DNA from 2 places in the Alishewanella sp. BS5-314 genome. Region 2 is predicted to be linked to the other one. Evidence: predicted binding sites of a transcription regulator. Region 2 holds the regulator's gene; the other holds the start of a gene.

Region 1 (5,138 bases), 440 kb from region 2:
GGCTGATGTTTGTCGATCAGCGCTTGCAGCTGATGCAGGCGTGCGCGAATGCCGTTAATATTAAAAGAGATGATCTTCATTGTTATTCCAGATAATTTTTTCGTTGCGCGAATAGGCTGGCTCGATAATAGCACGCATCAGACAAGCGGCGAAACGCCGTGACCGTTAGTTCCGTAATAGTGACGACTAAGTAGACAACATGCAGGACATTAAATACCAGATTTCCTATAGTCAGCGGCGGCGTACGGTGCAGCTGGCGATCCGTAATGGTGAGGTTTATGTCAGAGCTCCGGCCACGATCTGCCGGCACTGGCTAAGTGCCTGGCTGCAGCAGAAAGAACTCTGGGTTCAGCAAACGCTGGCGCGCATTACAACACCGCCGATACTGCCGTGGTTACAGCGGGATAGGATCCTGGTCTCGGGACAGGCAGTGCCATTTCGCTGGCAACTGGCGGCAAAAAGTAGCGTCAATGTTGACGCAAACGGGCTTGAGCTCAGGCTATCAACAAAGATCGCCGCGGAGCGACATGAACATTATGCGCGAAAATTGATACAACAGCATTTTACTGAGCAAGCCTTACTGGAGTTACCCGTGTTGGCAAACGAGCTTGCCGCGCGGTTACGGCAGACATTAGGTCCGGTTGTTGTCGGTAACTGGCGCAGCCGGTGGGGGCATTGTAAACAAAACGGCGAGCTGGGCTTTAACTGGCGGTTAATGCAAGTGCCGCTCTGGGTCCGGCGCTATGTAGTGATCCACGAGCTGGCGCATTTGCAGCATATGAATCATTCACCCGCATTCTGGCAGTTGGTGCAGCAACATTGTCCACAGTATAGAGAAGCGAAAGCCTGGCTTAAACAACACCAAGCCGAACTGTTGAATTAGGGGTAAAAAAAAGCCGACCATCAGGTCGGCAACATAAGGACATCGATTAAAGGAGAGATGTTCACCAGCTTTACTTCACCTAGTCAGACTCTGCGCGCAGCAAAAAATTCCCGCTGGTAGCGATTTTTTTGAAAACATTTTGGCATTAGGCTATCAGTTCTGGTTTAATCTAGCGCCTAAACCGTGTCACTACAGCAACAAAACTCAATAATAAGCTCAGACAGAGTACCCGACAATGACCAATCCGTTACGTTTATTACAACTGTTGAAACTACTTGATCTCACCCGGCTGACTGAAGCAGATAGTCAGGCTGAGATGGCCGCCTGGCTGAATGCCATCCCGGCTTTGCCTGCACCTGTTGCCGCGCTCTGTGTTTATCCGGAGTTTTTGTCTCAGACGGCGGACTATCTGGCCGCAGCCGCTAAGGCAACCGAGTTGGCGACAGTTGTTAATTTTCCCGGCGGTGACCAGCCGCTGGCACAGGTTCTGGCTGATATTGCACGCTGCCGGGCCTTGGGCGCCACCGAAATTGATTGTGTGTTGCCGTACTCACAATTACTGGCAGGTAACGAGTCTGAGGTGAGTGCTTTTCTGACCGCGGTCAGAGAGGCCAGCCTGGGGTTGGGGCTGAAAATAATTATTGAATCAGGTGAGTTACTGACGGCGCAGCAAGTGACTAAGGCTACCGAACTGGTTATTGCCAGTGGCGCCGACTTCGTTAAAACCTCAACCGGTAAGGTACCAGTGGGATGTACACTGGAAGCGGCCAGGATCATTTTGACCAGTATTGCGGCAGCAGAGCGCCCGGTGGGCTTTAAAGCCTCCGGTGGTGTTAAGACAGTTGAACAGGCATTGCAATTACTGGAACTGTATGAAGAGATCACCGGACTGACGGCGACCAGGCAAGGTATGCGCATTGGTGCCAGCAGCTTATTAACTGAATTATTACAGCTGTTACCCCGTTAAGTGAAGTAGGGCAGCTCCGTTCGGCTTGCCGTGCGGTGCTGTTCCAGAATCAATAGTATTGGTCACTGCGTTCCGCTGTTCAATGCTACGCATTGTCGAACCTGACGAAGGTTCTCACCTTCCCCTGAGTAGTATTTGCTAAGAGTGGTTTAACTTAGGAATTTGGTGCTCAGAAGGAGAATGGTGGAGGGGGAAGGATTACTCGCTGCGCTCGCCTTACAGGCCAGCGTCACTATGTTCCGCTGTTCAATGCTACGCATTGTCGAACCTGACGAAGGTTCTCACCTTCCCCTGAGTCGTATTTGCTAAGAGTGGTTTAACATAGGAATTTGACGCTGAGAAGGAGAATGGTGGAGGGGGAAGGATTCGAACCTTCGAAGGCAGTGCCGGCAGATTTACAGTCTGATCCCTTTGGCCACTCGGGAACCCCTCCACGAGTGCGCGCATCTTATCAAACTGAAGTTTGATGTAAAGCATTTTGCTAAAGTTTTTTGACCGTTTGCCGATTAACTCAACAGTCGTTGTCAGATGGCATCAGTATGCAGCCAATTATCAATGAATGGCAGTTAGGGGATCGTTTAGGTAAGGCACTGCAGCATCAGCAGCGGGCTGACTTTTCCCTATGGTTAGCATTCTTATCTCCTGCAGTTGAGGAGATGGCAGAATTTCAAACGCCTGTAAATCAGGCTGCGCAACCCAAACATGATCTGTACCAGCAGCTGGCGGTCAGTAGACGTCGCCCGTTCGCTTATCAAACCACAGACGAGCTGGCCTTATTGCAACAGAGCCAGGCCGCGCAGCAAGGTTTGGCGCAATTAAAGCTGTACAGTTATCTACAGGAACAGCCCTGGGTGTGGCAGGAAGATAAGCGTAAACTCGAACCTCAGGTGGTTGCCGACCTGGATTTGCACTGTCGCCGTCGGTTGGCTGGGGATAAAATGCCCCCCTCTGTCAGTGATGAAACTGCACTTTACGAGATCCTGGAACAGTTATCAGCGACGCAGGTTTGATGAGCTGTAGCGACCCGTGCTGATAACCACAAAATCACCCGATAAAGCACAGCATGCTCGATCCTGCCCTTTCTCTAGTGCATCCTTTATCCTACTGCCGTTCTATCGCAATTGACCACTAGGCAAATGAGTTTGGCAGCGCTTAAATTTTTTACCGCTACCACAGGGGCAGGGATCATTAGCGCCCAATTTAATCGCCGGCAACGCAGTAAGCTTACCGCTGGTATAATACCAACGATCCTGAAAGATAAAGTCCGAGACTTCCGCGATAAACTCCAGCTTGTTGTGCTGAATAAAGCTGGCAATAAAACTAACCTGTCCCTGCTTAGGCTCGGATATGGCGTGTTTCACTTCTAGTTTGCAAAAATGTACCGCCTTGGCAAAAGCTTCCAGCGCGGCAGCAGATTCGCTGGCCCGTTGCTCTGCGGCAAGGGTGGCAAGCAGATACTGACTGTCGGCAACACAAAAGGCACTATAGCGAGAACGCATCAGGCGTTCACAACTATCAGGTTGAGCCTGCCCACTTAAATAGGGTTGGCAGCATTCTGCAAAAGCCTTACCTGAACAGCAATAGCATAACATCTTATCTCTCCGGGCCGACCTGTTCCGCACGCGTTAGCGTACTCTTCATGTCATTGGTTGCGAGGGTATTACGCTATATAGTTTAACGACTTTGCTGCAATGCTGATAGCCCAGGGGCAGCGGCTGTTATTAGTGAGCCGCCGTCGTATCTGTAGGCAGTATATGCAAGGTACATTGTTGCTGTATGGCAAAAGTCTGCAGTAGCTGCTGTTGCTGAGACGGTAATTTCTGGCAACAGATCACCGCCTGGCAATCCGGGTTCTGTAATGTCGCTTGGATCAGCTGTGACAAGTCGGCTGTTGCTTGAGTATGAACCACGAGAATATGCTGTAATGGCAACTGACAAGCTTGCCAGAATGCTTTTGCCGGTTTAAAACCAGGGGCGATTAGAACAATCCAGCCGCTCGCTTGGCGATACTGTTGTAACAGCTTAAGTAATTGCAACTCGCTGCTGTGTTGTTGCAATTGCTGCCAGTGATGTGCTGTGCTGCTGGCAGCTTGATGCTGACTCGATTCAGTTTGGTAAGAATGGTTAGATACAAACATGGCAACCTCTATCTGTGTATTTATACAGTGTATGCATATACAGTAGTTGCTGTTTAAATAAAAAGCAAGTGCTTTTCTGCAGGCAATTTTGCAGTCGCCTGTCATGCAACTGTCATTTTAAGGTTCTACTATTCGCCAGTTATTGCTGGCGGAGCCAAAAAATGGCGGTTTCTGAACTCTGTTGCACAGAACTGGATAAAATTTTACATAAACGGGCGTTACAGCCAGTGTTTCAACCCATTCTGAATTTGCAGGACGGTACTGTCATTGCCTATGAAGCGCTGATCCGTGGCCCCTCTGATAGCCCGTTACATTCGCCACTACAATTATTTAAAACTGCCCTGGGCTGTGGTCAGCTGGAGCAGTTAGAGATGCTGTGCCGTGAGCTGAGTATAGAGAGCTTTGCTAAAGCAGAACTGAATAGCAAACTCTTTCTTAACGTCAATCCACTTATCTTACTGACGGCAGACCATCCCAGCGGTTTGACCAAACAACTGTTAAAGGCGGCACAGATTGACCCCTCGGAAGTGGTGATCGAAATTTCCGAACAGTATCAGGTGGAAGATGCCGGTTTACTGGTTAAAGCTGTGCAGCATTATCGGGAACTGGGCTTTCAAATTGCGATTGATGATTTAGGCAGCGGCTTTTCAGGTTTGAAACTGTGGTCTGAGTTACAGCCTGATATTGTGAAGATTGATCGGCATTTTATTAGCGAACTGGACAAAGACCTTACCAAACAAGCTTTCGTGCGTAATATTGTTAGTCTGGCCAAAGCGATTGGCGCAACCGTAGTGGCTGAAGGAATAGAAACCGCTGAAGAGTTAAGATGGTGTCGTGAACTGGGTGCCGATTTGGGACAGGGCTATTTGTTAGGACGGCCTCAAGCCAGTTTTGCCGATCCGCAACGTTGTCGGACGCTCTTTAGCACTGAACTTCATAGTGAAATCAGTTCTGAACAAGTCGAAGCCTTGTTGCTTGAGGTTGCCGCTGTCAGTCCGCAGCAAACGGTTGCCCAGGCAGCAACCCTATTTCAATCAGATAGTCAGTTGCAAAGTTTACCTGTAGTTGAACAGGGCCGACCTGTTGGTTTGATTTGCCGCACTGATCTGCAAGCCTTGCTGGCGCAGCCTTTTGGCCGGGCGCTCTATGA
Region 2 (5,138 bases):
TGATGTGGCAGGAACTGGCGCGGCGTGAGCCGGTGCGGGCACTGGTCATTGAAAATCTGCGTCAGCTCGGTTTATCAGAGCTGGTCGCCGATCAACTGGCGTGTTTTATGCCGGAAGATTTAAATACGCAGGATGCCTGGCAAACTGCGCTCGAGTTACTGGCTGGCCAGGTGAGTACTACTCAGGACGATATTTTGCGCCGCGGTGGCGTGGTGGCGCTGGTCGGCCCTACCGGCGTAGGTAAAACTACCACCGTAGCCAAGTTGGCCGCAGCCTTTGCCAAACGTCACGGTACCGATCAGGTCGCGTTAATTACCACCGATTGTTTCCGCATTGGTGCCTTTGAGCAGTTAGCGACCTTTGGTCGTATTATTGGCTGTCCGGTTAAGCAGGCTAAAGACAGTGAAGAATTATCTATCTTGTTGAATCAACTACAACAACGTAAACTGATCCTGATTGACACTGCCGGCATGAGCCAGCGCGATCTACGACTGGCTGAGCAGCTGGCGTCACTGGTGCACAACACCCGTGTCAAAATTCGCAGTTATCTGGTATTGTCAGCGACAGCGCAGGCCCGGGTGATGCAGGAAACCGTGCTGCAATTTAAACGTTTGCCACTGGCAGGCTGTATTTTTACTAAGCTGGACGAGTGTCTCAGCCTGGGAGAAGCGTTAAATATCGCTATCCAGCATGCGCTACCCATTAGCTATCTGACCGATGGCCAACGGGTGCCGGAAGATTTACAGATCGCTGATGCGCAGACACTGGTCGATAATGCCGAACAGTTACGTCTGGCGCATAGCCAACCAGCTCATCAGTGGTATCCGCAAGAGCAGACGGATGCCTTATATGCATAAGAAGTCAATAGCAGAAGATCAGGCCAGCGGCCTCAGACGCATGAATAGACAAAAAGTAAAAGTGATCTCCGTTACCGGTGGTAAGGGCGGGGTCGGAAAAACTAATATCACGCTGAACCTGGCGATGGCATTGGCGCAAATGGGCAAGAAAGTCCTGGTGCTGGATGCTGATCTGGGTTTGGCAAATTGTGACGTGATGCTGGGTTTGCGGGTTGAACGCAATCTTTCTCACGTATTAAGTGGTAAAGCCAGTCTGGACGATATTCTGGTAGAAGGCCCTTTTGGCATTAAAATTGTCCCCGCCACCTCGGGTAATCAGGATATGACTGAATTATCGCCGGTGGAGCATGCCAGCCTAATCCGTGCCTTCAGCGAGCTGGAAACGCCGATCGACGTGTTATTGGTTGACACGGCTGCCGGAATTTCCGACATGGTGCTCAGCTTTTCCCGCGCCTCGCAGGATGTGTTGGTGGTGGTTTGCGATGAACCGTCATCCATCACTGATGCTTATGCGTTAATGAAAATCCTCAGCCGCGACCACGGTGTTGAAAAATTTAAAATAGTTGCCAATATGGTGCGAAGTAGCAAAGAAGGTCTGGAATTATTTGCTAAACTAACCCGGGTAACAGACCGTTTTCTGGATGTAACGCTGGAGCTGGTTGCAACCGTACCGCAGGATGAAAATGTCCGCCGGGCGGCGCGTAAACAAAAAGCCTTTATTGATGCTTACCCAACCACCGCAGCCAGTATGGCGGTGAAAGCGCTGGCGCTAAAAGCAGCTAAGTGGCCTTTGCCTGAAAATGCTTCCGGCCATTTGGAGTTTTTTCTGGAGCAGCTTGTCCAGCCACAATCTGAGTAGGGGGTTCTTTGAACAGTAAGTTGGCCGCATATGGTGGTATTGATCACATGCAGCAACTAGTGGAGCGCCATGCACCACTGGTCAAACGCATCGCCTATCATTTATTAGCCCGGCTACCGGCCAGCGTACAGGCCGATGACCTGATCCAATCCGGTATGATTGGCTTAATTGAAGCCGCCAAAAATTTTGATGGTAGCAAAGGGGCCAGTTTTGAAACCTTTGCCGGCATTCGTATTCGGGGTGCCATGCTAGATGAAATAAGGCGTGGCGACTGGACGCCGCGCTCGGTGCATCGTAATGCCCGCTTAATCGCCGATACCATTGCTGAGCTCGAAGCTCAACTTGGGCGTGATGTTCGTGATTATGAAGTTGCAGAAAAACTTGCTATCTCTTTAGATGAATATCATCATATGCTTAGTGATGTGAGTTCGGGTCGGATTATCGGCATCGAAGACCTCGGTATCTCCGAAGATGTTTTGGTGACGGCTGAGGATTCAGATACCGATCAGCTGTACCATGAGCAGGCTAATGAGGCGTTTAACGCGGCACTGGTGAAACATATCAGTAGTTTGCCGGAGCGAGAGGCATTAGTCTTATCACTGTATTATAATGACGAACTAAACTTAAAAGAAATTGGGGCTGTACTGGATGTCAGTGAGTCCCGGGTCAGTCAGATTCATAGTCAGGCATTAGTGCGGTTAAAAGCCCGAATGCAGGCTTGGTTGTAGTGTATCCTGAATAATGGGATGACGTGCTCTTCGGAGGGGACTTTGGATAAGAATATGAAGATTCTCGTAGTCGACGATTTTTCGACCATGAGACGGATCATCAAGAACCTGTTACGCGATTTAGGCTTTACCAATATTTCAGAAGCGGATGACGGCAGCACGGCTTTGCCGATGTTGCAGAATGGCGATTTTGATTTCGTGGTAACCGACTGGAATATGCCTGGGATGCAGGGGATTGACCTGCTACGTGCGATCCGGGCAGATGCGAAACTTAAGCATATACCGGTATTGATGGTGACTGCCGAAGCCAAGAAAGAGCAGATTATTGCTGCCGCTCAGGCTGGCGTGAATGGCTATATCGTCAAACCTTTTACTGCAGCAACATTACAGGAAAAGCTGGCGAAAGTATTCGAACGGATCGGCTAAGCCGGAGCTGACCAAGGAGTGACGCCATGTCTGCCAATTCGGCTCCGTTAATCACGCTAGACCAAGCCAGAGAGCTGGTACAACTGTTGGAGATGGGCGAGCAGGACATCGCCAACCAATTGGTACAGCAACTCGGTATGCCCGGCTCGTCGGAATTATTTGCCGAGGTTGGCAAACTGACCCGGCAATTACACGAGTCATTGAAAAACTTTCAGATTGATCCCTCGCTAAACAATATTTTGGTTGAAGATATCCCCGATGCCAAAAAGCGCCTTAACCACGTTATTGATATGACTGAGCAAGCGGCTAACCGGACTATGGATGCCGTAGAGTCATGCTTACCTATTGCCGATCAAATCAGTCAGCAACTAAATCAGTTGTTGCCAAGATGGCAGAAACTGATGAAGCGCGATCTGGAATTGGGTGAATTCAAAACCCTCTGTCATGGCATTGATGCTTTTCTGGCAGAGACGGTGACGGAGTCAAACCGACTGAATCAATTATTGACTGACGTATTAATGGCGCAGGATTATCAGGATTTAACCGGTCAGATTTTACGCCGGGTCATCGAATTAGTCCGTGAAGTCGAAGAGAGCCTGATCGGCCTGCTTACTGCTTTTGGTAACAGTAACGTGCAGGTAATGGAACCCAAAGCTGCCAAACGAAAGATTGAAGCTAATGAAGCTGAGGGGCCTATTATTGATAAAGAAGGCCGCAATGATGTCGTCAGTGGTCAGGACGATGTGGATGACTTACTGTCGAGCTTAGGTTTTTAACAGAGGTGTTTACTGATGAGTTTTGATATGGATGAAGACATCCTCCAGGATTTTCTGGTCGAAGCCGGTGAAATACTAGAGTTGTTGCAGGAACAGCTGGTCGAGCTTGAGAATAACCCTCATGACACTGCTCTGTTAAATGCCATTTTCCGTGGTTTCCATACAGTAAAAGGTGGGGCTGGTTTCCTGTCACTGACCGAATTAGTTGATGCCTGTCACGGCGCTGAAAACGTGTTTGATATACTTCGCACCGGTAAGCGCAGTATCACCCCCGAGCTGATGGATGTGATCTTACAGGCTCTGGATGTGGTCAATGAAATGTTTACTGAGGTGAAAGCACGTCAGCCGTTGACCCCGGCCGATCCTCAGCTATTAGCGGCACTGCATTTCTATTCCGAGCCGGAAACACCCGGCGAGGCAGCACCTCAGGCAGCCAAGGCTGCACCTGCGGTTACAGCTCCGGTTGCGCCACAGGTTACAAAGGTACAGCAACCAACCGCTTCACCCGATAGCGATGATGTCGATAGCATCACCGAGGATGAATTTGAGCGTATGCTCGATGAGTTACACGGTTCGGCCGCTCCTGGTCGCACCGAAGTGGCTGCCAGTGCGCCAGCGGCGCCAGTGAGCGCAGGCGATGATATTACTGATGATGAGTTTGAAGCCTTACTTGACCAGCTGCATGGCAAGGGGAGCTTTAAGCCGGAAGTGCCTGCTGCACCAGCTGTGACAGCTACTGAGCCGGCCGCGCCCGCGGCCAAGGCTGATGAAATTACTGATGACGAGTTTGAAGCCCTGTTGGATCAGCTGCACGGCAAAGGCAAGGCGCCAGTAACCCCGGCAGCGGCTAAAGCAGAAGTTCCGCCGCCAGCACCGGTTGCCGCTCCTGCTGCCGCGCCGGTCAAAGCCACAGAGGCACCGGTTGCACCAGCTGCCGGTAATGCCGCTGCGGCAGATAAAGGTGCCGTCGCAGCAGAGACTACGGTGCGGGTTGATACTAAACGCCTGGACCAGATTATGAATATGGTCGGCGAACTGGTATTAGTCAGAAACCGGCTGGTCAGTTTATCGGGCTCTGCGCAAAACGAGGAAATGAGTAAAGCCATTGCTAACCTGGATGTGGTGACTGCCGATATTCAGGGCGCGGTAATGAAAACGCGAATGCAGCCAATTAAGAAAGTATTTGGCCGTTTCCCGCGCGTGGTGCGCGATCTCGCCCGTTCACTAAAAAAAGATATCGATCTGGTGCTGGAAGGTGAAGAGACCGATCTGGATAAGAACCTGGTCGAAGCATTGGCCGACCCATTGGTGCATTTAGTGCGAAACTCGGTTGACCATGGTATTGAATTACCAGATGTGCGTCAGGCTGCCGGTAAGTCGCGTACAGGTGTGGTCAAGTTAGCCGCGCAACAAGCCGGTGACCATATCCTGCTGACAATTCAGGACGATGGCGCCGGTATGGATCCGGAGAAGCTGAAAAACCTGGCGATCA

Evidence for each region. The regulator FliA, encoded in region 2, starts transcription of late flagellar genes. The targets are predictions, from matches to a motif close to CTAAAGNTNNNNNNNNNNNNGCCGATA.
Region 1: the regulator FliA is predicted to act here: its motif matches at 2,332-2,358, upstream of H1D31_RS08065 (VC2046/SO_2500 family protein).

Annotation. Positions count from the first base shown of each region.
Region 1 is NZ_JACEHJ010000002.1:747,775-752,912, forward strand. Features, by position in the region: gene xthA (exodeoxyribonuclease III) at 1-80, opposite strand, end outside; gene H1D31_RS08045 (M48 family metallopeptidase) at 200-883, shown strand; gene deoC (deoxyribose-phosphate aldolase) at 1,119-1,850, shown strand; RNA gene H1D31_RS08055 (RtT sRNA) at 2,032-2,155, opposite strand; tRNA gene H1D31_RS08060 (tRNA-Tyr) at 2,199-2,283, opposite strand; gene H1D31_RS08065 (VC2046/SO_2500 family protein) at 2,390-2,860, shown strand; gene H1D31_RS08070 (YchJ family protein) at 2,963-3,349, opposite strand; gene H1D31_RS08075 (SulA-like leucine-rich domain-containing protein) at 3,572-3,988, opposite strand; gene H1D31_RS08080 (phosphodiesterase) at 4,150-5,138, shown strand, end outside.
Region 2 is NZ_JACEHJ010000002.1:304,657-309,794, forward strand. Features, by position in the region: gene flhF (flagellar biosynthesis protein FlhF) at 1-857, shown strand, start outside; gene H1D31_RS05925 (MinD/ParA family protein) at 850-1,716, shown strand; gene H1D31_RS05930 (RNA polymerase sigma factor FliA) at 1,764-2,444, shown strand; gene cheY (chemotaxis response regulator CheY) at 2,487-2,870, shown strand; gene H1D31_RS05940 (protein phosphatase CheZ) at 2,897-3,646, shown strand; gene H1D31_RS05945 (chemotaxis protein CheA) at 3,662-5,138, shown strand, end outside.